DNA from 2 places in the Methylobacterium sp. Gmos1 genome. Region 2 is predicted to be linked to the other one. Evidence: predicted binding sites of a transcription regulator. Region 2 holds the regulator's gene; the other holds the start of a gene.
What was found. Region 2 encodes LexA, which represses DNA repair genes until DNA is damaged. Its sites were predicted from a motif close to TGTTCNNNNTGTGTTCNG; they were not measured.
Positions count from the first base shown of each region.

Region 1: the regulator LexA is predicted to act here: its motif matches at 5,392-5,409, upstream of ACS5PV_RS25920 (PA0069 family radical SAM protein).

Region 1 is NZ_JBSNCC010000018.1:54,652-69,088, reverse strand. Features, by position in the region: gene ACS5PV_RS25940 (ribonuclease HII) at 1-527, shown strand, start outside; gene ACS5PV_RS25935 (acyl-CoA synthetase) at 743-2,341, shown strand; gene ACS5PV_RS25930 (PCC domain-containing protein) at 2,338-3,204, shown strand; gene ACS5PV_RS25925 (GNAT family N-acetyltransferase) at 3,173-3,745, opposite strand; gene ACS5PV_RS25920 (PA0069 family radical SAM protein) at 4,249-5,361, opposite strand; gene ACS5PV_RS25915 (hypothetical protein) at 5,481-5,996, shown strand; gene moaB (molybdenum cofactor biosynthesis protein B) at 5,962-6,555, opposite strand; gene ypfJ (KPN_02809 family neutral zinc metallopeptidase) at 6,555-7,460, opposite strand; gene ACS5PV_RS25900 (uracil-DNA glycosylase) at 7,568-8,467, opposite strand; gene ACS5PV_RS25895 (electron transfer flavoprotein-ubiquinone oxidoreductase) at 8,662-10,326, shown strand; gene ACS5PV_RS25890 (methyl-accepting chemotaxis protein) at 10,554-12,611, opposite strand; gene ACS5PV_RS25885 (tetratricopeptide repeat protein) at 12,874-14,437, shown strand, end outside.
Region 2 is NZ_JBSNCC010000024.1:40,198-54,634, forward strand. Features, by position in the region: gene ACS5PV_RS28670 (molybdopterin-dependent oxidoreductase) at 1-1,426, shown strand, start outside; gene ACS5PV_RS28675 (NCS2 family permease) at 1,417-2,772, shown strand; gene lexA (transcriptional repressor LexA) at 3,220-3,957, opposite strand; gene uvrB (excinuclease ABC subunit UvrB) at 4,245-7,010, opposite strand; gene ACS5PV_RS28690 (PAS domain-containing protein) at 7,083-8,153, opposite strand; gene ACS5PV_RS28695 (LysR family transcriptional regulator) at 8,150-9,124, opposite strand; gene ACS5PV_RS28700 (VOC family protein) at 9,248-9,757, shown strand; gene ACS5PV_RS28705 (DUF3297 family protein) at 9,744-10,007, opposite strand; gene ACS5PV_RS28710 (hypothetical protein) at 10,293-10,415, shown strand; gene ACS5PV_RS28715 (hypothetical protein) at 10,415-10,741, shown strand; gene ACS5PV_RS28720 (hypothetical protein) at 11,024-11,401, opposite strand; gene ACS5PV_RS28725 (GMC family oxidoreductase) at 11,401-12,969, opposite strand; gene ACS5PV_RS28730 (twin-arginine translocation signal domain-containing protein) at 13,075-13,623, opposite strand; gene ACS5PV_RS28735 (VOC family protein) at 13,719-14,114, opposite strand; gene ACS5PV_RS28740 (hypothetical protein) at 14,427-14,437, shown strand, end outside.

The DNA of each region.
Region 1 (14,437 bases), on a different contig from region 2:
GCGGCGCGCTGTGCGGCCCGGTGATCGTCGCGGCGGTGCATTTCGATCCGGCCGGCCTGCCCCCCGACCTGCTGGAAGCCCTCGACGACAGCAAGCGCCTCGACGCCGCCACCCGCGAGCGTCTGGCGCCGCGGATCGCCGCCGCCGGCCGCGTGGCGCTCGCCGGCGCCTCCCGCGACCTGATCGACCGGATCAACGTGCGCGCCGCCACCCTCGACGCCATGCGCCGCGCCGTCACCCGCCTCGGCCTCGCGGCGGAGGTGGCGGTGGACGGGCGCGACGTCCCCCCGGGCCTGCCCCTGCCCTGCCGGGCCCTCGTCGGCGGCGACCGGCTGGTGCCGCAGATCGCCGCCGCCTCGATCGTCGCCAAGGTGGCGCGCGACCGGCTGATGCGGGCGCTCGCCTCGCGCCACCCGGCCTATGCCTGGGAGCGCAACGTCGGCTACGGCACCGCCGCGCACCGGGCCGCGATGGTGCGCCTCGGCCTCACGCGCCACCATCGGCTGAGCTTCAAGTCGAAGACCTGACATGAGATCCGGAGGTCATCTTCCGTATCTAATGTCACGAGCCCGCGCGGCTCTTGAGCGATGCGGAAACCGAATGAGGCGGCCCATGCGCGGCCGGCGCTTCCGCTTCCCGCTAGGAGCGTCGTAAGCTCCTCCCACGCGCAACGAGCCGAATGGCCGGCGCCGCCAGGGAGGAGACCGACCGTGACCACCACGACCCCGAGGGCCGCCCGATGATGACCCCGATGTCGCGCCGGGTGATGAACCTCGCCCATTTCGTCACCCAGGCCGCCGCCCGGCATCCGGACCGCCCGGCGATCGTCTGGGGCGAGCGCAGCTGGACGTGGAGCGAGTTCGACGCCCGGGTCTCGGCGCTGGCCGGCGCGCTCAGGCAGCGCGGCATCGCCAAGGGGGACCGGCTGCTGGTCCATGCCCGCAACGGCAACGCCATCCTGGAGATCATGGTCGCGGCGTTCCGGCTCGGCGCGGTGTTCGTGCCGACGAATTTTCGGCTGATGCCCGGCGACGTCGCCTACCTCGCGCAGCAATCGGGCGCGGTCGCGTTCCTGTGCCACGCCGACTACCCCGACCACGTCGCCGCCGTGCGGGAGGCCTGCCCGTCGCTGACCCGCGTCGTCGTCATCGGCGAGGGCCCGGCCGCGGGCGAGGCCTACGAGGACGTGGTGGCGCAGGGCGCGGGGAGCGCGGTCGCGAACGCGGCGGTCGAGCACGACGACCCGTGCTGGTTCTTCTACACCTCCGGCACCACCGGCAAGCCGAAGGCCGCGGTGCTGACCCACGGCCAGATGGCCTTCGTGGTCACCAACCACCTCTGCGACCTGATGCCGGGCACGAGCGCGGAGACCGACGCCTCGCTGGTGGTGGCGCCGCTCTCGCACGGGGCCGGGGTGCACGCGGTGGCGCAGATCGCCCGGGCCGTGACCTCGGTGCTGCCGGCCTCCGAGCGCTTCGACGCCGCGGAGGTCTGGGGCCTGGTCGCGCGCCACCGCATCACCAACATGTTCACCGTGCCGACGATCCTGAAGATGATGGTCGAGCACCCGGCGGTCGGGGCCAACGACCATTCCTCGCTGCGATACATCATCTATGCCGGCGCGCCGATGTACCGCGAGGACCAGAAGCGAGCCCTGCGCACGCTGGGCAAGGTGATCGTGCAGTATTTCGGCCTCGGCGAGGTCACCGGCAACATCACGGTGCTGCCTCCCGCCCTCCACGAGGCCGAGGACGGGCCGGCGGTGAAGATCGGCACCTGCGGCTTCGAGCGCACGGGCATGCAGGTGCAGATCCAGGACCCGGACGGGCGCGAGGTCGCTCCCGGTGAGAACGGCGAGATCTGCGTCTGCGGCCCCGCGGTCTTTGCCGGCTACTGGGAGAATCCGAAGGCCAATGCCGAGGCGTTTCGCGGTGGCTGGTTCCGCACCGGCGACCTCGGCTACCTCGACCAGGAGCGCTTCCTGTACATCACGGGCCGCGCCTCCGACATGTACATCTCGGGCGGCTCGAACATCTACCCGCGCGAGATCGAGGAGAAGATCCTGGCCCATCCGGCGGTGGCCGAGACGGCGGTGCTCGGCGTGCCCGACCCGACCTGGGGCGAGATCGGCATCGCGGTCTGCGTCCCGCGCGAGGGCATGGCGCTCTCCGAGGACGACGTGATGGCGTTCCTGTTCGACAAGGTCGCCCGCTACAAGCTGCCGCGCCGGGTGATCCTGCGCGAGTCGCTGCCGAAATCCGGCTACGGCAAGATCACCAAGAAGATGGTGCGGGACGAACTCGAGGCGGCGGGACTTCTCGGCGAGAAGGCACAGGGATGAGCGCGCCCCTGGTACGGCCCTTCGCCACCCTCGCCCAGCCCGGGCCTGCGCGGCCCGAGCGCTGGCTCGCCGCCGGCGGCGCCCCGATCCACCGCGCCTTCGATCTCGCGCCGGGGCATACCCTCCTCGACGCCGTCGGACGACCGCTCACTGAAGCCGGGATGCGGGGCGGCGTGGTGCATCTCTCGGGCGGGGCCTTCTCGCCCTTCTCCTACGTGATGCCGGCGCTGTCGTCGGATCCGCGCTTTGCCGCCTATTACAGCGAGACCTTCCGGCCCGAGGGCACGACCCGACTGGAGCGGGCGAGCGCCACCTTCGGCGAGCGTGATGGCGCCGCGTTCCTGCACGTGCACGGCACCTGGATTGAGCCCGACGGGCGCCGCCGCGCCGGCCACCTGCTGCCGGCGGAGGTGGTGATCGCACAGGCCGTGCGGGTCGAGGTCTGGGGCACGGCGGAGGCGGCCTGGCGGGTCATCCCGGATGCCGAGACCAACTTCCCGCTCTTCACCCCGGTCCCGCTGTCGGGGGCGCAGTCCGGCTGTCTGCTCCTGAAGATCCAGCCGAACGAGGAGATCCATGCGGCGATCGAGGCGGCGGCCCGGACCCATGGTCTCTCGGCGGCGCGGGTGCGCGGCATCGGCAGCATCGTGCGGCCGGCCTTCGCCGACGGGCGGGTGATTCCCACGGATGCCAGCGAGGTGCTGATCCGCGACGGGACCGTGCGGCCGGGGCCGGAGGGCGGCCTCACGGCCCATCTCGACATCGCGGTGGTGGACGTCGCGGGCGCCATCCACGAGGGCGTCCTGTTGCGCGGCGCCAACGCCGCCTGCATCACCTTCGAGCTGTGCCTGACGGCGGAGTGAGGGCGTCGCGCGCGACCGCATAGATGTGCACGAGCTCGTCGCGGTTGCGGGCCGGGGCGTGGATCACCGCCTCGCGCTCGAAGCGCATGCCGCAGGCCCGCATCACCGCGAAGGAGCCGGCATTCTCAGGGTGCGCGCTGGCCTCGATCCGGTCGACGTCGAGCCACGCGGCGGCGACCGGGAGCAGCGCGTCGGCCGCCTCGCGCAGGATACCCCGGCGGTGATGGGCCTCGCCGAGCCAGTAGCCCAGCGTGGCGGTTCGCGGATCGTCGCGGGTCCGGTGCAGCATGATCCAGCCGAGGAGTTCGCCGGTGTCGCGGGCGGTCACCGCCATGGAGAGCGCCTGTCCGGCTTCCGTCAGGGCGTGCGCCATCGCGATCCGCTCCCGCGCCATCGCGACGGTGAAGGGCAGCGGCCAGAAGGCGAGCCACCGGCTCACCGCCGGGGTCATCATGGCGCTCGTCGCCTCGGCGTCCTCGGAGGCGACGAGGCGGAGGTGGAGGCGAGGAGTGTCGAGGGTGGGCGAGGGCTGGCCGGGCATGGCGGCAGGATAGCAGAACTTACCTCAGCGTCAGAATCGATCGTTTGTCGGTGCGGGCTGCAGAATTGCTGTCCGGGGAAAGAAATGGTGCGGCTTTACCACTCCTCCGCAGAGGCAGGTTTGTTCGGGGAAAATCCCGTTTTAGAATCAAGCGCGGGATCCCCTCTCCAGGCGATGCCGGGCTTGCCGAGTGATCCTTGCCCGGTATCGCTGCAAGGTGTGGGAGAGGGGTAGGGGCGATCGAAGATCGCGCAGGGTGACACGGTGCCTGGTTAAACTCTGACGGTTGAGCTGCCAGCACCACGCTCAGCGCTTCACACTGAACCGTGTCACCCTCACGCGGGATCTTCGATCCCCACGGCCCCTCTCCCACACCTTGCAGCGATACCGGGCAAGCCCGGCATCGCCTGGAGAGGGGAGACGCGCCATTTTTTCCCCCGGACAGCCCTGCGCCCGCGGGGAGAGTAGGATTCCAGTGCTACGCTTGGCGATGCCCCTACACCTCAGAACAAGCTGTACTGCCCACCCACTCCCACCGGGACCCGGAACAGGTCCGTCCGCAGCCGCACCCGCTCCGCCGGATACCCGAGCCGCGTCATCGCCACGCGCATCCGCTGGTCCAGGAGGTCGGCATAGGGGCCCGTCCCGGTGAAGCGCCGGCCGTAGGTCGCGTCATAGACCTTGCCGCCTCGCGCCTGGCTCAGCAGCGCGAAGGTCCGTCCGGCCCGGTCGGGATAGTGCTCGGCGAACCAGTCGCGCATCAGGTCGGCGAGCTCGTGCGGCAGGCGCAGGAGCACGCCGCCGGCCTCGCTCGCCCCCGCATCCCGGGCGCGGGCGAGCACGGCCTCGATCTCGTGGTCGTTGAGGCCCGGGATCAGCGGCGCCACCAGCGCCATCACGGGCACGCCGGCTTCCGCGAGCGCCCGGATCGCCGCCAGGCGCTTCTCCGGGCGCGGGGCGCGGGGCTCCATCCGCCGGGCGAGGTCGGGGTCGAGGGTGGTGACCGAGAGCGCGACCTTCACCAGGCCTTGCGCCGCCATCGGCGCCAGGATGTCGAGGTCGCGCAGCACGAGGTCGGACTTGGTGACGAGCCCGACCGGGTGGCGGAAGCGCGCCAGCACCTCGAGGATGCCGCGGGTCAGGCGGTAGCGCCGCTCGATCGGCTGGTAGGGGTCGGTCGCGGTGCCGAGCGCGATGGTGCGCGGCGCGTAGCCCTTCACCGACAATTCCCGCTCCAGGAGCGATGCCGCGTCGGGCTTGGCGAAGAGCTTCGTCTCGAAGTCGAGCCCCGGCGAGAGCCCCGCATAGGCGTGGTTCGGCCGGGCGAAGCAGTAGACGCAGCCGTGCTCGCAGCCGCGATACGGGTTGATCGAGCGGTCGAAGCCGATGTCGGGCGACGTGTTGCGGGTGATGATGCTGCGAGCGCGCTCCAGCGTCACCTCGGTGCGCAGCGGCGGCAGGTCCTCCGCGATCTCCCAGCCGTCGGCGAAGGCCTCGCGCGCGGCCGGCTCGAACCGGCCGCTCGGGTTGGCGGTGGCGCCGCGCCCGCGGCGGCTCTCCGCCGCCAGCGTCGACCCGGCGAGGCGGCGCGACGCCCGTCCGCATCCCGTTTCCATCCCGCCCTCCCCGCGCATCGCGGCCGAGCTTCGAACAAAACAGGAACGAACGCAAGCTCCGGCGGAAATGCCAACGATCGAGGCAGGACGCGCCGCCCGCCATCCGCTATGGCGCGATCATGTTCACGGCAGTCATCCATCTCCCGGGCGCGATCGATCCGGAGCGCATCGACGCCCTCGCCGGCACCCTGGCGGCCCTCGTGACCGGCGTGGCGGCGGGCGTGGTGGGCGATGCGGTGATCGCGGCCGAGCATCCGGACGACCCGGAGGTCGATACCATGGCGGAGAGCACCGGGGCCGCCCTGGTGGCGCGGGGGCGCAGCCCGTGGGTGGCGGCGGCCGGGCTGGCGCGCCGGCCCTGGATGCTGTGCCTGGAGGCCGGCGACGTGCCGGCGGAGGGCTGGATCCGCGTCCTCGACCGGTTCGGCGCCACGACCACCACGGATGCGGTCGGCCGGCTGCGCCGCCCGCACGCCGCCCTGTTCGAGCGGATCGCCGGCCGGCGCGAGGCGCTGACCGGGACCCGGCAGGTGCGGGCCGGCGACCTCGTGCGGGTGCAGGCCCTGCGGGCCGGCCTGCCGCTGAAGGCGCGCCTGCCGGTCAGGCCCCTGCGGGCGGCTTTGCTGCGGGGGTAATCGCCCCCCGCTTCAGGTGCTCGTCGAGGCGCGGCATGATCTCGACGAAGTTGCACGGCCGGTGCCGGTAATCGAGCTGGGCGGCCAGGATGCCGTCCCAGGCGTCGCGGCAGGCGCCGGGCGAGCCCGGCAGCACGAACACGTAGGTCGCGTTGACGACGCCGGCGGTCGCCCGCGATTGCAGGGTCGAGGTGCCGATCTTGTCGTAGGAGATGCGGTGGAACACGGCCGAGAAGCCGTCCATCCGCTTCTCGAACAACGGCTCCAGCGCCTCCGGCGTCACGTCGCGGCCGGTGAAACCGGTGCCGCCGGTGGTGATGACGACGTCGACGCCCGGATCCGCCGCCCAGGCCTTCACCTGACTGCTGATCGCCTCGACCTCGTCCGGCACGATCGCCCGGGCGGCGAGGCGGTGGCCCGCCGCCTCCAGCCGATCCGCGAGCGTGTCGCCCGAGCGGTCGTCGGCGAGCGTGCGGGTATCCGAGACCGTGAGCACCGCGATGCTCAGCGGCACGAAATCCCGGGCCGTGTCGAGGCGGCCTTGGTCGGGACCTGCCATCAGAGCTGCGAGGCCCGGAAGGTGTCGCAGGACTGGGTCTGGCCGCTGCGATAGCCGGTCTGGAACCAGCGCATGCGCTGGGCCGAAGAGCCGTGGGTGAAGGAATCCGGCACGACGTAGCCCTGGCTCTGCTTCTGCAGGCGGTCGTCGCCGATGGCGCTCGCGGCCTGCATCGCCTCCTCGATGTCGCCGGGCTCCAGCGCCTTGAAGCGGTCGTCGGAGTTCTTGGCCCAGACGCCGGCGAGGCAGTCGGCCATCAGCTCGACGCGGACCGAGAGGGCGTTCGACTCGCGCTCGTCGACCTGCTGCTGCTTGCGCTGGACCTTGGGCAGGATGCCGAGCACGTCCTGGACGTGGTGGCCGACCTCGTGGGCGATGACGTAGGCGTAGGCGAAGTCGCCCTTGACCCGGAACTTCTGCTCCATCTCCTTGAAGAAGGAGGTGTCGAGATAGACCTTCTTGTCGAGCGGGCAGTAGAACGGCCCCATCGCGGCCCGGGCCTGGCCGCAGCCGCTGCGGGTGCCGCCGGCATAGAGCACCATCGTGGTCGGGGTGTATTGCCGGCCGGTCTGGTTCGGCAGCACCTGGCTCCACACGTCCTCGGTGTTGCCGAGGATCGCGGCGGCAAACTTGCCGGTCTGGTCGGTGGGAGCGCCGGTGCGGCGGTCGGGCTGCGGCTGGCCTTGCTGCTCCTGGGGAGCGCGCTGGCGGGTCACGGTCTCGGCGCCGCCGATCAGGATCGCCGGGTTGATGCCGGTGACCCAGCCGATGATGCACAGGATCACGATGGTGCCGATGCCGAGGCCCCCGGCGCCGCCGCCCGGGAAGCCGAAGCCTCCCCCGCCGCCGCCCTCGCCGCGACGGTCCTCGACGTTGTCGGACGTGCGAAAATCTTCCCAGCGCATGGTCAGCTACCCGTTGGCCCGTGAACCTTGGCCGCGACGGCTACGCGGCGCAGGCCCGAGGCTCAAGGGTAATCGACGGGAGCCGGCACGGTTCCGCTTGAGAGAGGCTAACGCTCGCCCTCGTCGAGCGCGGCGCGCAAGGCGCGGAAGTCGCGCCAGGCGAGGCGCTTCTGGAGCGGCTGGCGCAGCAGGTAGGCCGGATGCAGGGTGGCGAGCAGCCGGATCTCGCGCTTGTGCGTGCGGTAGGGAAACCAGCGCCCGCGCGACTTCAGGATGCCGTCCTTGGTGCCGGCGAGCGCCTGCGTGGCGACGCCGCCGAGGCAGACCAGGATGTCGGGATCGGCGAGCGCGATCTGCCGCTCGATGAACGGCTTGCAGGTCGCGAGCTCCTGCGGGGTCGGGTTGCGGTTGCCCGGCGGGCGCCAGGGCACGACGTTGCCGACATAGGCGTTCGAGCGATCGAGCCCGATCGCCGCCATCATCCGGTCGAGGAGCTGGCCCGAGCGGCCCATGAACGGCTTGCCGATCCGGTCCTCGTCGGCGCCGGGCGCCTCGCCGACGAACATCACCCGCGCCTGCGGGTTGCCGTCGGCGAAGACGAGGTTCTTGGCGGTGAAGCGGAGCGCACAGCTCTCGAACCGGGCGAGCAGGCCCTCCAGCTCCTCCAGGCTCGCGGCGGTGGCGGCGAGTTCGCGCGCGTCGCCCGCCGCCTCGCCGGGGGCCGCGGCGGCGGAGCGGCCGTAGGTGCTGGGCGCCTCCGCGCGCGGAGGTTCCGGCGGGCGTGCGGGCGCGGCCCGGGCCGGCTCCTCGAACGGCGGCCGCTCCGCCTCGCGCGCGGGGCGGGGAAGCGCCTCGGGCTCGGCCGCCTCCCGCGCGGCGCGGCGCGGCGCTTCCGGCTCGGCGAAGCGGTCGTGCGGCGTCTCGTCCAGCGCGACGTCGACGCCCGCCGCGACGTGGAAGTCGAGGAAGGAGAGCAGGTCGCGGCTGTCGGGAGCGTCGGCTGTCATAGATACGATGTGGCGTGCCGGGCGGCTGTGGACAACAGGTGCGACAGGGCGCGCACAGGCATTCTCGGGCGTGCGACCGGGGGCGGATGCTTGCGCCCGGGGACACGCCGTCGCACGGTCCGCGCCACGGAACCGCTTGAGGCGGCCCAAGATCGTTTATATGTGAACTATCGAGAGACAAGGGGAGGACCAGGATGGAGCTGCCGGAACGCGAGGCGATGGACTTCGACGTGGTGATCGTCGGAGCGGGCCCGGCCGGGCTGGCTGCCGCCATCCAGCTCAAGCAGCTCGCGGCCGAGGCCGGCACCGAGGTGTCGGTGGTGGTGGTCGAGAAGGGCGGCGAGGTCGGTGCGCACATCCTGTCGGGCGCCGTCATCGACCCGAGCGGGCTCGACAGCCTGGTGCCCGGGTGGCGCGAGGACCCGGACCGCCCCCTCAAGACCGAGGTGGTGAAGGACGAGTTCATGTTCCTCGGGCCGGCCGGCGGCATCAGCCTGCCGAACGTCGCCTTCCCGAAGCTGATGAGCAACCACGGCAACTTCGTTGGCTCGCTCTCCAACGTGACGAAGTATCTCGGCCGCAAGGCGGAGGAGCTCGGCGTCGAGATCTATCCCGGCTTCCCGGCCGCCGAGATTCTCTACGACGAGGCCGGCGCGGTGGTCGGCATCGCCACCGGCGACCTCGGCGTCGCCCGCTCGGGCGAGGCGCGGGACGACTTCACCCGCGGCATGGAGCTGCGCGCCAAGTACACGGTGTTCGGCGAGGGCGCCCGCGGCTCGCTGACCAAGAAGCTGATCGACCGCTACCGCCTCAACCAGCATTCCGACCACCAGAAGTACGGGCTCGGCGTGAAGGAGCTGTGGCAGGTCAAGCCGGAGAAATTCCGGCCGGGGCTGGTGCAGCACTCGATGGGCTGGCCCTTGCCGAACAAGGCCGGCGGCGGCTCGTGGCTGTACCACTTCGACGACCATCTGGTCTCGGTCGGGTTCGTCACCCACCTGAACTACGAGAACCCGACCCTGTCGCCGTTCGAGGAGTTCCAGCGCTTCAAGACCCACCCGATGATCCGCGACGTGTTCGAGGGCGCCAAGCGCATCGGCTACGGCGCCCGCGCGATCATGGAGGGCGGCTGGCAATCGGTGCCCAAGCTCGTCTTCCCGGGCGGCTGCCTCGTCGGCGACTCCGCCGGCTTCGTCAACGTGCCGCGGATCAAGGGCTCGCACAACGCGGTGCTGTCGGGGATGCAGGCTGCCGGCGCGATCCACGAGGCGCTGGCCGCCGGCCGGGCCCAGGACGAGTTGACCTCCTATGAAGAGGGCTGGCGCTCGAGCCCGATCGGTTACGACCTGAAGCGGGTGCGCAACGTCAAGCCGCTGTGGTCGAAGTACGGCACGGTGATCGGCGTGGGCCTGGGCGGCCTCGACATGTGGCTCAACGAGCTCGCCGGCCTGTCCTTGTTCGGCACGCTGAGCCACGGCAAGCCGGACTACGCCTGCACCAAGCCGCTCAAGGACGTGAAGCCGATCAAGTATCCCCGTCCCGACGGGGTGCTGACCTTCGACCGCCTCTCGTCGGTCTACCTCTCGAACACCAACCACGAGGAGGACCAGCCGGTCCACCTCCAGGTCAAGGACATGGGCCTGCAGAAGTCCTCCGAGCACGACGTGTTCGGCGGGCCGTCCGGCCGCTACTGCCCGGCCGGCGTCTACGAGTGGATCGAGGAGGAGAGCGAGCCGCGCTATCAGATCAACGCGCAGAACTGCGTCCACTGCAAGACCTGCGATATCAAGGACCCGAACCAGAACATCAACTGGGTCACGCCGGAGGGCCCGGGCGGGCCGAACTACGTGAACATGTAAGGACCCTTGAATGGTGAGAGCGCTTCAGGGTGAAGCGCGTCTCCCCTCTCCCGTGTGGGAGAGGGGTCGGGGGTGAGGGTGCTACGGTCCCGCAGAAGGCTCGAACCGTCCCGCTGCCAGCACGACGCTCAGAGCTTCACACTGAAGCGTGTCACCCTCACCCCTACCCCTCTCCCACTCGGGAGAGGGGATCCCGCGACTTCTCGTTACTGACGTAGAAGTGGGTTTCACGCCGCCCTGACCGTCGTCAGGAACCGCCCCACCTCCCCGCGCAGGTGCTCGGACTGGCGCGACAACTCGCTCGCCGCCGACAGCACCTGGCTCGCCGCCGCGCCGGTCTCGTCCGCCGCGCCTGCGACCCGCACGACGCTTCCCGTCACCTCGTCGGTGCCCTTGGCGGCCTCCGAGATGGTCCGGACGATCTCCTGGGTCGCCGCGCCCTGCTCCTCCACCGCCGCCGCGATGGCGGTGCTCGCTGCGCTGATCTCGCCGATCTGCCCGGAGATGCCGCCGATCGCCGCGACGGCCTGCTCGGTCGAGCCCTGGATGCGGGCGATCTGGCCGGTGATCTCCTCGGTCGCCCGCGCGGTCTGGCCCGCCAGTTCCTTGACCTCGGCCGCCACCACCGCGAAGCCCCGTCCCGCCGCGCCCGCACGCGCCGCCTCAATCGTGGCGTTGAGCGCCAGGAGATTGGTCTGGGCGGCGATCGACGAGATCAGGCCCAGCACGTCGCCGATCCGCGCCGCGCCCTGGCGCAGCTCGTGGACGAGGCGGGCGGTCTCCCCCGCCGCGTCGGCGGCGGACCGGGCCATCCCGGCCGAGGCGCCGACCCGGGCGCCGATCTCGTGCACCGAGGCGCCGAGCTGGCCCGCCGCCGCCGCGACGGTGGCAACGTTCGAGGAGGCTTCCTCCGCCGCGGCGGCGACGCTGGTGCTCTGGTCGGCGGTGCGGCCGGCGATGTCGCTCATGCCGCGGGCGGTCGCCTCCATCTCGGCCGACGCCGCGGTCACCGCGGCCAGGACGCCGCCGACCGAACCCTCGAACCGGTCGGCGAGCTCGCGCAGGGCCGCCCGGCGCTGCGCCTCCGCCCCGACGCGGGCGGCGGCCGCCTCCTGCTCCAGGGCGGCGGCGCGGGCGAGGCCGTCGCGCAACTGCACCATCGCCGCCGCCATCGCGCCGATCTCGCTGCGGGGCGAGGCCGCCGGCACCGCGACGGCGAGGTCACCGGCGGTAAGCCGGCGCATCGCCTCGATCATCCGGGCGAGCGGCCCGGTCACGCCGCGCACCAGCATCAGCGCGCCGCCGGCGATCGCCGCGCAGGCGCCGGCGAGGATGGCGAGCGCGGCGAGAAACCCCGTCTCGGCGGACCGGCTCTCCGCCGCCACGATCGCGCCGAGCGAGGCGGTGGCCGCCGCCCGCGCCTCGCCGATGCCTGAGATGACCTCGCTCGCCTGCCGGAACCATTCCTCGGCCGCGACGGGATAGGGTTCGCGCGCGGCGCCGGCCCGGATCACCGCCGCGCGGGTCGCCTCGAAGGCCTCGACCCGGCGCGAGGCCGCCGCCAGGGCGGTCCGGAATTCCGGCGCGAGGGCCGGCTCGGAGGCGCGGGCCTGCGCCAGCGCCGCCTCGACCCGCCCGGCGAGGCCGGCCAGCGCCCGGACCTGCTCCACCGGCAGCGCCTGCCGCCCGGCGATCGCGGCGTTGAGCCGGCCGCGCTCGCGGCCCGCGAACTCGCCCGCGTCCCACAAGGCCCGCTTGACGTCGAGGCCGTGATGGAGCGCGCTGGGTACCGAGCCGGAGAGGCCGGCCCGCACCGCGTCGAACACGGCCTGCTCGCGGGCGATCACGCCGGTCGCGGCCGGGAACCAGGCTGCCGCCAGATCGGGATCGGGGGTGCCGGCGAGCACGCGGTCGACCCGCTGGCGCAGGCTCGCGAGGTCGCGGCGCGCCTCCCCCAGGGCGACCGCCGCCCGCGCGCCCGCTTCGTCGTGCCGCAACCCGTCCAGGGCGGCGGCGAGCTGGCTGTCGCCCTCCTCGCGCAATCGTGCCAGGGCCGGGTGCTCCGCGGCGGCCGGCGGCCTGGCGAGCCAGCCGTTGGTCAGCCCCCGCTCGGCCGCCAGCGACGCGGCGGCGGCGGCGAGCCCGTCGGTCACCCGGTTGGCCTCCGCCGCCCGGCGCATGATCTCGGCCCGGTTCCAGGCCTCGGCCACCTGATAGCCGGCGAGCCAGACCAGCAGGCAGCCGATCAGCCCCAGGATCAGGAAAATTTGTCTACGCAATGACATGTCCGCGGCTCTGGTCAAATCTTGAGCAATCGCGAGGCATCATCAGTGTTATTACTTAACATCGGTCTTACGCAACGGCCTGCCGACTGGCCCCGGGCGCAAAGCCGCCCCGCGGCGCCGGCGGGCCGGGCCCGCCCGGCCCGCTACCCCCGACACATCGCCGCCGCCGTTTGGTCTTGCCGCTGCCCCGCGCAGGGTCCAATGTCGCGCCGATTTCGCGCGCCGGCTCCGCGGCCGGCGCGATCACGGAGCCACGAGTTTGGTGCTCAAGACCCGAATCCCCGCCCCCCGCCGCGGAGTTGCGCGCGCCGCGCTGGCCCTGCTCCTCGCCGCCTCGACGGCGCCGGCTCTCGCGGCCCGGCTGCCGGCGCGGGAGATCGCGGCTCCGCAGGCCTACGAGCCGGCGGATTCGCTGGAAGGCAACTTCCTCGCCGCCTACATCGCCGGCGCCTCCCGCGACACGGCGGCCGCCGCCACCTATTATCGCGAGGCGGTGAAGGGCGACCCGCGCAACGCGGAACTCCTCGAACGCTCCTTCGTGGCGCTGCTGGCCGACGGCTCCCTGCCGGAGGCGTTTCGCGCCGCCGAGCGCCTGACCGCGCGCGACGGGGCCAACGGCCTCGCCCAGCTCGCGCTCGGCGTGCAGAAGATCAAGGCCAAGCAATTCGCCGCGGCGCGCCAGAACCTCCAGCGCGGCGGCAAGGGCGCGGCCGCCGACCTGACCTCGACGCTGCTGACCGCATGGTCCTATGCCGGGGCGGGCGAGGGCAAGAAGGCGCTCGAGACCATCAACAAGCTCAAGGGCGAGCGCTACTACAACGTCTTCCGCGACTACCATGCCGGGCTGATCGCCGCGCTCGTCGGCGACAAGGTCGAGGCCGAGCGCCGGCTGAAATCGGCCTACGATGCCGACCGCAACACGCTGCGCATCGTCGACGCCTACGGACGCTTCGAGGCCGAATCCGGCCGGCCCGACCTCGCGGTGGCGGCCTACCAGGAATTCGACAACGTCCTGCCGCGCCACCCGATCGTGCGCGACGCCCTCGACAAGCTGAAGGCCGGCAAGCCGCTGACCCCGCTGATCAACTCGGCGCAGGAGGGCGCCGCCGAGGTGCTGTACGGCCTCGGCTCGGCCGGGACCTCGCAGGGCGACGAATTGCCCGCCGTGGTCTACCTGCGCCTCGCGCTCTACCTCGCGCCCGAGCACTCGCTGGCGCTCCTGACGCTCGCCGACACGCTGGAGCGGATGAAGGCGCCCGATCGGGCGAACGAGGTCTTCGCCCGCATGCCGGCGTCCTCGCCGCTCAAGCTCAATGCCGACATCCAGATCGGCCTCAACCTGGAGCAGATGGGCAAGGGCGAGGAGGCGATCGCCCATCTCGACCAGGTCGCCAAGACCTATCCCAACGACATCGACGTGATCTCGGCGCTCGGCAACGTCCAGCGCTCGCGCAAGAAATACGCCGAGTCGGCCCAGACCTACACCCGGGCGATCGACCTGATCGGCGACCAGCCGGCGCGCAACTACTGGACCCTGTACTACTTCCGCGGCACGTCCTACGAGCGCGCCAAGGAGTGGCCGAAGGCCGAGGCCGACCTGAAGAAGGCCCTCGACCTGGTGCCGGCGACCCAGCCCAACGGCCGCGCCCAGGTGCTGAACTACCTCGCCTATTCCTGGGTCGACCAGAACCAGAACATCGACGAGGCGTTCCGCATGCTCAAGCAGGCGGTCGACCTCCAGCCGCGCGACGGCATGATCATCGACAGCCTCGGCTGGGCCTACTACCGCCTCGGCCGCTGGGACGACGCGGTGCGCGAGCTGGAGA
Region 2 (14,437 bases):
CCGCGCCGAGCAGTTCACCGCCACCACCACGCGCCACCCGATGCGGGTGCGGGTGCGCCTAGGCGCCCGCCGCGACGGCACCCTGACGGCGATCGCCCTCGACGTGCTGTCGAATACCGGGGCCTACGGCAACCATGCCGGCGGGGTGCTGCATCACGGCTGCAACGAGGTGATCGCGGTCTATCGCTGCGCCAACAAGCGGATCGACGGCTACGCCGTCCACACCCACACCCTGCCGGCCGGCGCCTTTCGCGGCTACGGCTTGAGCCAGACGATCTTCGCGGTCGAATCCGCCATGGACGAGCTCGCCCGGGCGCTCGACCTCGATCCGGTCGAGCTGCGGCGGCGCAACGTCGTGCGCCCCGGCGACCCGATGGTCTCGACCAGCCTCGAACCCCACGACGTCCAGTACGGCAGCTACGGCCTCGACCAGTGCCTCGACGCGGTCGCGGTGGCCCTGGCCGAGCCCCCTCCCTCGGGCCCCCCGGGCTGGCGCACCGGCTCCGGCATGGCCCTGTCGATGATCGACACCATCCCGCCCCGCGGCCACTTCGCGGAGGCCCGCATCGCGCTCGACGCGGAGGGCCGCTACGCCTTGAGCGTCGGCACCGTCGAGTTCGGCAACGGCACCTCGACGGTGCACGGCCAGATCGCCGCGGAAGCCTTGCGCACCACGCCCGACCGGATCGCCCTGCGCCAGGGCGACACCGACGCGGTCGGGCACGATACCGGCGCCTATGGCAGCACCGGCATCGTGGTCGCCGGCCAGGCGACCCTGCGGGCCGCCGAAGCGCTGGCCGCCGCCTTGCGCGCGCGCGCCGCCGACCGGCTCGGGATCGATCCCGCCGCCTGCCGGCTCGACGGCGCGTTCGTCGTCGCGGGCGACACCCGGGTGGCGCTGGCCGATCTCGGCCCCGCCGAGGCGTCGGGGCGGGCCGACGGCACGCCGCGCTCGGTAGCGTTCAACGTCCAGGGCTTCCAGGTCGCGGTGCATCCCGCGAGCGGCGAGGTGCGCATCCTGCGAAGCGTCCACGCCGCCGACGCGGGGCGGGTGATGAACCCGGTGCAGTGCCGCGGCCAGATCGAAGGCGGCGTCGCCCAGGCGCTCGGTGCCGCGCTCTACGAGGACCTGGCGATCGATGAGGCGGGCCGGGTCGCGACCCCGTCCTTCCGCACCTACCACATCCCGGCCATCGCCGACGTGCCCCGCACCGAGGTGATCTTCGCCGACACCCACGATGCGGTCGGGCCGCTCGGCGCCAAGTCGATGAGCGAGAGCCCGTTCAACCCCGTGGCGGCGGCGCTCGCCAACGCCATCCGGGACGCGACCGGCGCGCGGCTGACCGCGACGCCGTTCGCGCCCGACCGGATCTACCGACAGACCAGCGACGCAACCCACAGCGGTGAGGAGGAGAGATGGACCTGAAGCGCGACGACCGCCTGACCAGGCCGGCGGGACCTTCCGGAGGCGGTTTCCTGGAGCGCACCTTCGCGCTCTCGGCCCACGGTACGACCGTCCGCACGGAGCTGCTCGCGGGGCTGACCACCTTCCTGACGATGGCCTACATCGTCTTCGTCAACCCCAACATCCTGGGCGACGCCGGGATGCCGAAGGGCGCGGTGTTCGTCGCCACCTGCCTCGTCGCGGCGATCGGCTCGCTCGTGATGGCGTTCTACGCCAACTACCCGATCGCGCTCGCCCCCGGCATGGGGCTCAACGCCTACTTCGCCTACGTGGTGGTGCTCCAGATGGGCTACACCTGGCAGGCGGCGCTCGGCGCGGTGTTCATCTCCGGCCTGCTCTTCATGGTCGTCACGCTGACGGGCCTGCGCCGGATCATCGTCGAGGGCATCCCGCGATCGATGCGCATCGCCATCACGGTCGGCATCGGGCTGTTTCTGGCGATCATCGCGCTGAAGAGCGCCGGCGTGGTGGCGGCGAGCCCGGCGACCTTCGTCACGCTCGGCGACCTGCACAAGCCGAGCACGGTGCTGGCGGTGCTGGGCTTCCTGATCGTCGCGGTGCTCTCGGTGCGCAAGGTGCGCGGCGCGCTGCTCGCCGGCATCCTGACGGTCACGGCGTTGAGCTTCGTCGTCGCCGACAACACCTTCCAGGGCGTCGCCTCGCTGCCGCCGTCGATCGCCCCGACCCTGTTTGCCCTCGACATCACCGGCGCGCTGTCGGGCGGCCTGCTCAACGTGATCCTGGTGTTCTTCCTCGTCGAACTGTTCGACGCCACCGGCACGCTGATGGGCGTCGCGAACCGCGCCGGGCTCCTCACCGAGGGCAAGATGGAGCGCCTCGACAAGGCCCTGATGGCGGATTCGTCGTCGATCTTCGTCGGCTCGCTGCTGGGCACGTCGAGCACCACGGCGTACCTGGAGAGCGCGTCCGGCGTCGAGGAGGGCGGCCGTACCGGGCTCACCGCCGCGACGGTGGCGGTCCTGTTCCTCGCCTGCCTGTTCTTCGCCCCGCTCGCCGGCTCGGTCCCGGCCTACGCCACGGCGCCGGCCCTATTCTACGTCGCCTGCCTGATGCTGCACGAGCTGGTCGATCTAGACTGGGACGACCTGACCGAGGTGCTGCCGGCCTGCGTCACGGCGCTTTTGATGCCGTTCACCTACTCGATCGCCAACGGCGTCGCCTTCGGCTTCATCACCTACGCGGTGATCAAGCTGCTCACCGGACGCTTCCGCGACGTGAAGCCGGTGGTGTGGGTGATCGCCGGCGTGTTCCTGTTCAAGTTCGTGGCGACGGGCAGCGCGCACTAACGGGCACCGCCGCCCCCTGAACCCTCCCCCTCTGCGGGGGAGGGTGGCCCCCGAAGGGGGTCGGGAGAGGGGACGCCGCTTCCGGATATGGTGGAGCCGTCGTGAAGGGCGCCCACTGGAACAGCGTCGCGCTACCCCTCTCCCGCCCGGCATCCGCCGGGCACTCTCCCCCGCAGAGGGCAGGGTTGTCCGGGAAAAGAAGTGGCGCGTCTCCCCTCTCCCGTATGGGAGAGGGGCCGGGAGTGAGGGTGGCTCGGCTCCCGTGTAAAGCTGAAAGTGTCGAGCTGCACAGCTCAACTGTTCAGGATTATTGCGGAAGCCGAGCCACCCTCACCCCTATCCCTCTCCCACACGGGAGAGGGGATCCCGCGCTTGATTTTAAAGAAGTTTTCCCCGGACAGCCCTGCGCAGAGGGGGGAGAGTTCGGGCGCCATTCCCGGGAAGGTCTCAGTACTTCCGCACCAGGCTCACCAGCCTTCCCTGGATCCGCACCCGGTCCGGCCCGAGCACCCGGGTCTCGTAGGCCGGGTTGGCGGCCTCCAGCGCGATCGAGGAGCCGCGGCGGCGCAGGCGCTTGAGGGTCGCCTCCTCGTCGTCGATCAGCGCCACGATGATGTCGCCGGTATTGGCGGTCTCCTGGCGGCGGATCACCACGAGGTCGCCGTCGAGGATGCCGGCCTCGATCATCGAGTCGCCGCGCACTTCGAGCGCGTAGTGCTCGCCGCTGGCCAGGAAGTCCGGCGACATCGCCACCGTGCGGCTCTGGCTCTGGATCGCCGAGATCGGCGTACCGGCGGCGATCCGGCCCATCACCGGCACGCTGACCGAGTGGCCGTTCTCGTCCGAGGCCGTCGCCATCGCCGGGATGCCGGCGGGCCGCTTCGGCTCGTGGGCGCGCCCGCCCTCGACCACGCTGGGGTTGAACCGCACCACCTCGGCGCTCGGCGCGGCCTGCGCCGGCCCCGTCACCGTGTCGGGCAGGCGGATCACCTCGATCGCCCGGGCCCGGTTCGGCAGGCGGCGCAGGAAGCCGCGCTCCTCGAGCGCCGTGATCAGGCGGTGGATGCCCGACTTCGACTTGAGATCGAGGGCGTCCTTCATCTCGTCGAAGGACGGGGGTACGCCCGTCTCGCGCATTCTCTGCTGAATGAAGCGGAGCAGGTCCAACTGCTTACGCGTGAGCATGTGACACTCTCATCCCCGCGCTGGCGCGCTCCGGAAACAAATCGCGAACATGGTAAGCGTTCCGCAAGTGTTCCGCAAGCGGGTCCGCACCTGCGGCGCGAGAACACAGCAGAACGAGGACATCGCGGCCAGTTCGGGCGCGGCCGGGCATGCAAAGCGGGCGGTGCGACCGGCCGGACGACGATGCGCCAGCGGCGGACGGGCGCCGGCTCCCGAGCGAGGAGGAGTTCGGCGGTCGCGCAGGACGGCCGGCGGACGTGGGAGCGATCGACCTCGATCGAGGAGGATCACCCCCGCCCCTTGCGCCCCTTGTATTTCGGCCGCTGGCCCGGAAAGCCTTGCGTCGAGCGGCCGGTCGGGCGCTCGGCGTAGGTGAAGGGCACCTCGCGGTCGGTGCCCGGGCCCATGTCGTCGAGGTCGGGCTCGCGGATGCGGGTGCCCTCGTCGGAGGTGCCCTTGCCGCCCGGCCCGTAGCCCAGGGGCTCCGCGCCGCGCCGCTTGCGCTTGGCGCCGAAGCGGCCGGCCTCGCGCTCGACCTCGGCCTGCTCGGCCATCGGGTCGTCGGCGATGGCGAGCTCGGTCGCCTGGAGCCGCTTGAGTTCGTCGCGAAGCCGCGCCGCCTCCTCGAAGTCGAGATCGGCGGCGGCCGTCCGCATCCGCTTCTCGAGGTCGGCCATCACCGCCTTGAGGTTGTGGCCGACCGTGACGGCGGACTTGGCCAAGCCCGTATCGACCTGGACGTGGTCGCGCTCGTAGACGCTCTCCAGGATGTCCGAGATGTTGCGCTTCACGCTCTGCGGCGTGATGCCGTGCTCCTCGTTGTAGGCGAGCTGCTTCTTGCGCCGGCGCTCGGTCTCGGCCATCGCCCGCTCCATCGAGCCGGTGATGTGGTCGGCGTAGAGGATGCAGCGGGCCTCGGCGTTGCGGGCGGCCCGGCCGATGGTCTGGATCAGCGAGGTCTCGGAGCGCAGGAATCCTTCCTTGTCGGCGTCGAGGATGCCGACGAGGGCGCATTCCGGGATGTCGAGGCCCTCGCGCAGGAGGTTGATGCCGATGAGCACGTCGAAGGCGCCGAGGCGCAGGTCGCGGATGATCTCGATGCGCTCCAGGGTGTCGATGTCGGAGTGCATGTAGCGCACCCGCACGCCGTTCTCGTGCAGGTACTCGGTCAGGTCCTCGGCCATGCGCTTGGTGAGCGTCGTCACGAGCGTCCGGTAGCCGGCGGCGGCGACCTCCTTCACTTCCCCCAGAAGATCATCGACCTGGGAGCGGGCCGGGCGCACCTCGATGACGGGATCGACGAGGCCGGTCGGACGGATGACCTGCTCGGCGAAGACGCCGCCGGTCTGCTCCAGCTCCCACTTCGCGGGCGTCGCCGAGACATGGATCGATTGCGGGCGCATCGCGTCCCATTCCTCGAACCGCAACGGGCGGTTGTCGAGGCAGGAGGGCAGCCGGAAGCCGTACTCGGCGAGCGTCGCCTTGCGGCGGAAGTCGCCCCGGTACATGCCGCCGATCTGCGAGACCGTGACGTGGCTCTCGTCGGTGAAGACCAGCGCGTTGTCGGGCAGGTACTCGAACAGGGTCGGCGGCGGCTCGCCGGGCTTGCGGCCGGTGAGGTAGCGCGAATAGTTCTCGATGCCGTTGCAGGCCCCCGTCGCCTCGATCATCTCGAGGTCGAAGGTGCAGCGCTGCTCCAGGCGCTGCGCCTCGATCAGCCGGCCCATCCGGGTCAGCTCCTCGACCCGCCACTTCAGCTCGTCCTTGATGCCCTTGACCGCCTGCTGGAGTGTCGGGCGCGGCGTGACGTAGTGGCTGTTGGCGTAGACCTTGACGAACTTGAGCGTGTTGAGGGTCTTGCCGGTGAGCGGATCGAACTCGGAGATCGCCTCGATCTCGTCGCCGAACAGACCGATGCGCCAGCCGCGGTCTTCCAGGTGGGCCGGCCACAGCTCGATCACGTCGCCGCGGACCCGGAAGGTGCCGCGGGCGAAGTCGGACTGGATGCGCTTGTATTGCAGCGCCACCAGGTCGGCGACGAGTTGGCGCTGCTCGATCTTCTCGCCGAGGCTGACGGTGAACGACATCGCCGTGTAGGTCTCGACCGAGCCGATGCCGTAGATGCACGAGACCGAGGCGACGATGATGACGTCGTCGCGCTCCAGGAGCGCCCGGGTGGCGGAGTGGCGCATCCGGTCGATCTGCTCGTTGATCGACGACTCCTTCTCGATGAAGGTGTCGGAGCGCGGCACATAAGCCTCGGGCTGGTAATAGTCGTAGTACGAGACGAAATATTCCACCGCGTTGTCGGGGAAGAAGCTCTTGAACTCGCCGTAGAGCTGCGCCGCCAGGGTCTTGTTGGGGGCGAGGATCAGGGCCGGGCGCTGGGTCTCCTCGATGACCTTCGCCATCGTGAAGGTCTTGCCCGAGCCGGTGACGCCGAGGAGCACCTGGTCGCGCTCGGCGCCCTTCACGCCGGCGACGAGCTCGGCGATGGCGCGCGGCTGGTCGCCCGCCGGGGTGAATTCCGAGTTCAGCCGGAACGGGACGCCGCCCTCCGACTTCTGCGGCCGCTCGGGGCGGTGCGGGCGCCACAGCTCGCCGTTCTTGAACAGCGGGTTGCCCTCGGTGAGGAGCTTGGTCAGCGCGTCGACCGTCGCCGAGACGCCCTCGGCCGCCAGCGACCCGCGCTCCTCCACCGCCTCGCCGTCCGGCTCGCGCAGGCCCAGCGCCTGGGCGAGCGCCGGGTCGACGTCGGCCGCATCGCCGTGCGCGAAGGCGGCCTGCGGCGCCTCGCCGAAGCCGCCCGGGGCCGCGGCCCCGGAGCGCTTGGCCTTGCGGCCGGACCCGGACGGTGCCGTCCCGGGGGCCGCGGCCGCGTCCTTGCGCGGGCGCCCGCGCTTCGGCGACTCGGGCGGCGGCGGTTCCACGACGGGCAGGCGGTCGCGGTTCAGCGCCGGGTTCAACAGCTCGGCGAGGAACGGGTCGAGCGGCTTCAGCTCGGGCTTGGAGGCCTTGCCGGTCGACAGGCGGGGCTTCTTCGGGGCTGGCATGGAGGTGATATGGCAAGCCCTGCCGGGGCCGGAAAGGGCTCTCGTCAGCGCACCTTGACCACCTCGTGCGGCTCACCGCACCTTGGCGACCGCGATCGCGTCGCCCTCGACGAGCAGGAAGCCGATGCCGGCCCGGCGCAGCGCCTCGATGGCGGCGTGGCGGCTGCGGGCCGCCGGCCCCTCGCTGCCCTCCTCCAGGCGCCGGATGGTCGAGAGCGAGAGGCCGCTCGCTTCGGCGAGCTCGGCCATCGACCAGTCGAGCAGGCCGCGGGCGGCGCGCAGATGCGCGCCCTGGACCGCCTGCTCCAGGCTGCGCCGCACCGCGCCCGTGGGCACCGGCCGCATCCCGTCGATCCGGGAATTCAGGCTGGCCCAGGTCTCGATCCGCCCGTCGGCGCCGCGCACCGGGACGAACACGCCGCGGAACAGGCCCCGCTCGCCGCCGGCCAGGGCGAGGTGGTTCTCCGTCACGAAGGGCCGCCCGGCCTCGACCCGGGCCAGGACCTGGTCGTAGACGCGCCCGCGCTCCTCCGGCACCAGGATCCGGGTCCAGTCGTCGTGGAAATCCTGCTGGCTCAGGCCGGTGAGGCTCAGGAGTTCGCGCGAGGCGATGCGCAGCGAATCCGAGTAGGGCGAGGCGTGCATCCAGGTCTGCGCCTGCTCGAACAGGGCCCGCTTGCGGCGCTGCTCCTCGCGGTGCAGGCCGGCCAGGCGCTCGGCGTCGGTCACGTCCAGCACCACCCCGGCCACCGCGCGGGGCCGGCCGGCGGGAGTGAAGTAGGCGGTGCCGCGGCTGGCCAGCACCCGCAGCGACCCGTCGGGCCGGATCACCCGGACGGTGTGGTCGTTGAAGATCCCCTCCCGCATCACCGCACCGTTGGTCTCGATCAGCGGCCGGTCCTCGGGATGGACGAGGCTGAGGAACAACCCGAAATCCGCCCGCACGCCGCCGGGCTCGAAGCCGAGCAGCCGGTAGAGGCCCGGCGACCAGACCTGCTCGTTGCGGTCGAAATCCCAGGTCCAGCTGCCGGTCAGGCCGTGGCTCTCGATCAGCCGCAGGAAGTCCCGGTCGGGGAAATCGAGCCCGGTCAAATCCTCCTCGGGGCGCCGGGGAAGGCCGGGCGGCGTGGCGTCCCGGGTCATGACAGCCTCGCGGGCTCGCGCGGAGCGGCCGGCTCCGGCACCAGGGTGAGGGGCAGCGGATCATCGCTCCCGAGCGGGTCGGGCAGGCCGCGATCCCAGGGCGGGTCGGCGAAGCGGTCCGCCACGAACGCCACCAGGGCCCGGACCTTGGCGGGCGGGCGGCGGCGCGAGGGCATCACCGCGTGGATCGGCAGGGACGGCACGGGCCCGAGATCGAGCCCCACCAGGCGGCCGTGGCGCAGGGCCTCGGCGACCAGGAAGGTCGGCTGGTAGATCACCCCGAGCCCGGCGGCGGCCGCCGCCACCAGGGCGGCGCCGTTCGAGGCGCGCAGCGAGCCCGAGACCGCGACGGTGCCGGCCTCGAAGCGCCAGCCGTCGCTGCTCGCCAGGGTGTAGCCGAGGCAGTTGTGCCGCATCAGGTCCTCCGGCCGGCGCGGCCGGCCGTGGGCGGCGAGGTAGGACGGCGCGGCGCAGACCCGCATCCGGCACGGCGCCAGCGCCCGGGCGACCAGGCTCGAATCGCGCAGGTGGCCGATCCGCAGCGCCAGGTCCCAGCCCTCCTCGATCAGGTCGACCGGCCGGTCGTTGAGGCCGAGCTCGACCGTCAGCGACGGGTGGGCCTGCCCGAACTCGGCCAGCGCCGGAGCAACGTGCAGCACCCCGAACGAGACCGGCACGTTGAGCCGCAGGGTGCCGCGGGGCTCCATCGCCTCGGCGCCGGCCGCGGCCTCCGCCTCGTCGATCTCGGCGAGGATGCGCTCGCAGGCCTCGAGATAGCGCCGGCCGGCCTCGGTCAGGGTCAGGCGGCGGGTGGTGCGGTGCAGGAGCCGGGCGCCGAGCCGGTCCTCGAGGGCGGCGACGTGCTTGGTGACGCCGCTCTGCGACAGGCCGAGCGCCCGCGCGGCGGCCGAGAGGCTGCCGGTCGCGGCGACCCGCACGAAGATCTGCATTCCGGTCAGCCGGTCGGGCACGGCTCGATCTCACTCTGAGCGTGTGAAGTGATGCTACGACATGCCGGATTTCCGGACATTCTCAAACGTTGCAGTGTGCGCAGACAGCCTGGCGCCAACACGTCGTCACCGGAGACCGAGCCGATGAGCGCACCGATCGACCCACGGACCCGCATCGGGCACGTCCACCTGCGGGTGGCCGACCTCGACCGGGCGCTCGGCTTCTATTGCGGGGTGCTCGGCTTCGCGCTGATGCAGCGCTACGGCAGCCAGGCCGCCTTCGTGTCGGCCGGCGGCTACCACCACCATATCGGGCTCAACACCTGGGACAGCGCCGGCGGGGCGCCGCCGCCGCCCGGGAGCACCGGGCTCTACCACACGGCGATCCTGTACCCGACCCGGGCGGCGCTGGCCGACGCGCTCGCCCGGCTCGACGCCGCCGGCATCCCGCTCACCGGCGCGAGCGACCACGGCGTCAGCGAGGCGCTCTACCTCGACGACCCGGACCGCAACGGGGTGGAGCTGTACCGCGACCGGCCCGAGGCCGAGTGGCCGCGGGACGAAGCCGGCGGATTGCAGATGGTGACCCGCCGCATCGACCTCGCCGCCCTGCGGGCGGAGGCTCCCTCGCAGGGCGGGGCTACCCGGCGCTAGGCGCGTCGGCCTCGGGGGTGCGGAAATAGGGCTCGACCGGGCCCTTCAGCTTCACGGTCATCGGGTTGCCGAAGCGGTCCTTGGCGTTGCCGGCCGCGAGCCGCACCCAGCCCTCGCTGACGCAATACTCCTCGACGTTGGTCTTCTCGACGCCCTTGAAGCGCACGCCGACGCCGCGCTCCAGCAGGGCGGCGTCGTGGAAGGGGCTGCGCGGATCAGTGCTGAGGCGGTCGGGCGGGGTGTCGGTCATCGGTCTCGAAGCCTTGGGGCAGGAGGTCGGGGAAGAGGTCGGGCAAGGGGTCGGGCTGGCGAGCCCGGACCATGCGTCGGCGCCCCAGTAGCCGCTCCGCGCGCCGCTGCCAATCCGCCCCCTGGGCCGGTCCGCTCTCTGGAATTTTCATAATTCACGTGACAATATAGATTGGTGATTTCAAAGTAGAAGATCTCCAAAATCGCTCTTAGATCTTGCGCGCGCCGAGAACGTGCTGCATCCAGGGCGCGCCGGACCCCGGCACGATCCGAGATGGAGGCCGCGATGGCGCGAGCGCTGATCCTGATTCACGGCTGCGCGGGCCTGATCCGCGAAGGATGGCCGCCGGTCGGCCTACCCTGGGAGCGGCTGGTCGGCTTCTTCGGCGAATCGGGGAGCGGGCGATGATGACCCTGCATCAACGCGAGCGCCTTCGGGAAGAGGCCGAATCTCGCGGGCAGGCCGCCCTGGAGCAGGCCCTGACCCTCGCCTTCTGGGACGCCCTGGAGCGCGGCCCGCTGCCGCCGATGGCGGCGCTGGAGGCCGCCGCCCGCACCGTCGGCACGCTCTACCGCCAGATCGCCTCCCTGCACGGCCCGGTGCCGCGCTGCGGGTGCGGCTGCCAGCCAGAGCCCGACGAGGACCTGATCCGCCTCGAGGCGATGCTGGCGGCCGCCCTGATCGAGCGCTCCCGGACGACCCTCGCCGACCTGCCGGTGCAGGGGCGGGCGTGAGGGTGGTCGCCGATCGATGTGCAAATCTTACGCGGGCCTTCGCGGATGAGCGCGCCGGCCGAGCCTACGGCCCAGGCGATGCCCCCTCACCCCGTTCCATAGGACTGTCCGGACAGGAGGAAAGGGCACGGGTTCTCCCTCCCCCCGACGGAACTCGGGCAAGCCCGAGTTCCGTCGGGGGGAGGGAGAACCCGTGCCGTCAGAATCGTCGGCGGAAAGACTGCCGGGATCCACCTGCACCATGACAGTCGCCGAACCGATGACCGGTCCGGAGAACGCGGCTCACCGCGGCGCCGTGCCGTCCGGCCGGTTCGACGGCATCCCGCCGGGCGCGTCCGGATAGGCGGTGCTCGGCACCGGGCCGGCCTGCCCGACCGAGCTGCTCGGCGCCGGGGTCCGGCTCGCATCCGCCGCGCCGGAGGGCCCGGGCGCCGCCGGGCACGGGCCGGGGCCCGGACAGGCGGCGTGGTCGGTCGCGACGGAGCGGCCGTCCCGCTCCGCCGCCGGCTGGCCCCCGGGGCTGTTCGGGTAGGCCGCGGCCCCGCCGGGCTGGCGCGACGGCGGGGCGGGGGTGGCCGAGCCCTGTGCCGAGGTCCCTTGCGCCAGGGCGGGGCCAGCGGCGAGCGCCGCGAGCAGGACGAGGGTGGGGATGGGGCGCATCAGATCTCCCGCCGCTGCATCGCGCCGGCGATGTGGTCGGCCTGGCGGAGCGCCAGCGCCACGATGGTCAGGGTCGGGTTGCAGGCCGCGCCGCTCGTGAACTGGCTGCCGTCGGAGACGAACAGGTTCTTGACGTCGTGGGTCTGGCCGAACTTGTTCAGGACCCCGTCCCGCGGCTTTAAGCTCATCCGGTTGGTGCCCATGTTGTGGGTGCTCGGATAGGGCGTGACCGGGTAGGTGACGGTGGCGCCGACCGCCTCGTAGATCGCCGCGCCGCGCTGGTAGGCGTGGTTGCGCATCGCGACGTCGTTGGGGTGGTCGTCGTAGTGGACGCTCGCCACCGGCATGCCGTGCTTGTCCTTGACGACCGGATCGAGGGTGATGCGGTTCGTCTCCTGCGGCAGGTCCTCGCCGACGAGCCACATCCCGGCCATGCGCGGGTACTGCTCCATCGCGCTGGTGAAGGAGCGGCCCCAGGCGCCGGGATTGAGGAAGGCGGCCATGAACGGCAGGCCGAGGGAGACCGTCTCCATCTCGTAGCCGCCGGCAAAGCCGCGCTTGGGGTCGTGGTGCGCCTCGTCGCGGATGATGCCCGCCATGGTGGTGCCGCGGTACATGTGCACCGACTTCTCGAACACGCCGTAGACGCTGCCGGTCATGTGGCGCAGGTAGTTGCGGCCGACCTGCCCCGAGGAATTGGCGAGCCCGTCGGGAAAGAGGTTCGAGGCACTGTTGAGGAGGAGCCGCGGGCTCTCGATCGAGTTGCCGGCCACCGCGACGATGCGGGCCTTCTGGCGCTGGAGCTTGCCGTCGGCATCGGCGTAGACCACGCCCGTGACCTTGCCCGACGCGTCGTGCTCGATGCGCAGGGCCATGCAGTTCGGGCGCACCTCCAGGTTGCCGGTCTCCTCGCCGCGGGGGATCTCGGCGATCAGGGTCGACCACTTGGCGCCCGACTTGCAGCCCTGGAAGCAGAAGCCGATCTGCTGGCACGCGCCGCGGTCGTGGCGCTCCTCGCTGTTGATCGCCATCCGCCCGGTATGGACCTCCTTGTAGCCGACGCGGCGGGCGCCGGCCTCCATCACCTTGAAGTTGTTGTTGCCCGGCAGGCCCGGGATGCCGTTGGTGCGCGTCACGCCCATCCGGTCCTCGGCCTTCTCGTACCAGGGATCGAGCTCGGCCCGGGTCAGCGGCCAGTCGAGGAGGTTGGCGCCGGGGATCGCGCCATAATGGTCGCGGATGCGGAACTCGTGCTCCTCGAAGCGCAGGGACGCGCCGGCCCAGTGCACCGTCGAGCCGCCGACCGCCTTGACGATCCAGGCCGGCAGGTTGGGGAAGTCCCGCGCCACCCGCCACGAGCCCGAGGTGGTGCGCATGTCGGTCCAGGCGAGCTGGGCGAAGCTCGCCCATTCGTCGTTGACGAAATCCTCCATGTTGTGGCGCGCGCCCGCCTCGAGGATGACGCAGCGGATGCCCTTGAGCGCCAGCTCGGTGCCGAGCGTGCCGCCGCCGGCGCCCGAGCCGACGATGACGACGAGGCCGTCGTCGTTCAGGTCGAATGTGGCCATGGTTTCCTCCGCTCCGCTCCGCACGGCCGGTCGCGGCCGGTCCTGCGCGGTCGTTCGTTGATTGTTCTTTGGTCGACGTTCGGTTTTTGAAGGATGACCGGCCGGTCAGACCTTCGGCAGCCAGTCGATGTCGTTGAAGCCGCGGTTGATGTAGCCGCCCTTGTCGGCCGACGAGCCCTCGTAGCCGAATTTTGGCCACAGCTCCGGCTGGTTGTAGAGCGAGACGACGAGGTCGGAGCGGATCTTCTTGAAGAAGTCGGTGTGGCTGATGCCTTCCAGCACCGCGACCCGGTCGGCCTCCCAGCCGATCTGGGCGTAGTTGACCTTGAGGCGGGCCTGGGAATCCTCGTCGAGGCGGCGCACGCCCTCCTTCAAGAGCGTCTTCACCGCCGGGTCGGCGGCGGCCTTGCCGTCCCAGGGCTTGATCGCCGTGATGTAGTAGACGTCGGCGAGGAAGTCGTGCGGGTAGATGTCCCGCGCCATCTTCACCAGGGTCTTCAGCTCGGCCGGCGCCAGCGCCGCGCCGTTCTCGGCCCAGGCCTCCGAGACCTGGAGCCCGGCGCCGGTGGCGATGGCCGCGGCCGGTGCGGCGACGGCGGCGCTCTGCAGGAAGCCGCGGCGGCTGAACCGCGTGCGCGGATCGACTTCTCTCATCGGGTGTCTCCTCTTTCGCTGTTTCTTGTCCGTGCTCGGTCGGTGCGCCGGCCCGGGACGCGTCTTTGCGCGCTTGCCGGGCTGGCGGGATCGGCTCAGCCGAAGCGGCCGCCCTTCTGGATCACCTCGATCTTGTAGCCGTCGGGATCGGTGGCGAAGAAGAAGCGGGCGAGCGTCTTGCCCTGGTGCTGGAAGTCCTTGACCGGGGTGGCGGGCAGGCCTTCTCGCGTGAAGCGGGCGTGCTCGGCGTCGACGTCGTCCACCACCACCGCGAGGTGGCCGTAGCCGTTGCCGAGGTCGTAGGGCTCGGTGCGGTCGAAGTTGACCGTCAGTTCCAGCTCGAACGGCGACGAGGGATGGCGCAGGTAGACGAGCGCGAAACCGTCGAAGCCGATGCGCTCGGCGAGCTCCAGGCCGAAGGCGCGGGCGTAGTAGGCGCGGGAGCGCTCCTCGTCGAGGACGCGGATCATCGAGTGGACGGGCTTGGCCATCGGCAGCAGGAACCTCGTTTCGCGTGAGCCACCGCTCGGGTGTCGCCGCTTAGACTAGCTCCAGGGAAGCGGGCCGCGGTGGTAGCGGGATGTGACGCGCGCCGGCTCGCGGCGCCGCCCGGGCGCGACCCTCCCGCACGGGAAGGCACGGGCAAGCCGCCTACCGCTCACGGGGACGGGTGAATTCCTGTTCCACTCCGCCGCGTGCGCGAGGACACATCGCGGGACGGACGCGCCACCTATATTCCAATCATCGCAACAGAGGCAGGCCGAACCCCCGGCAGGCACTGCGACAAGGAGACTGAATACCACATGAAGACCCG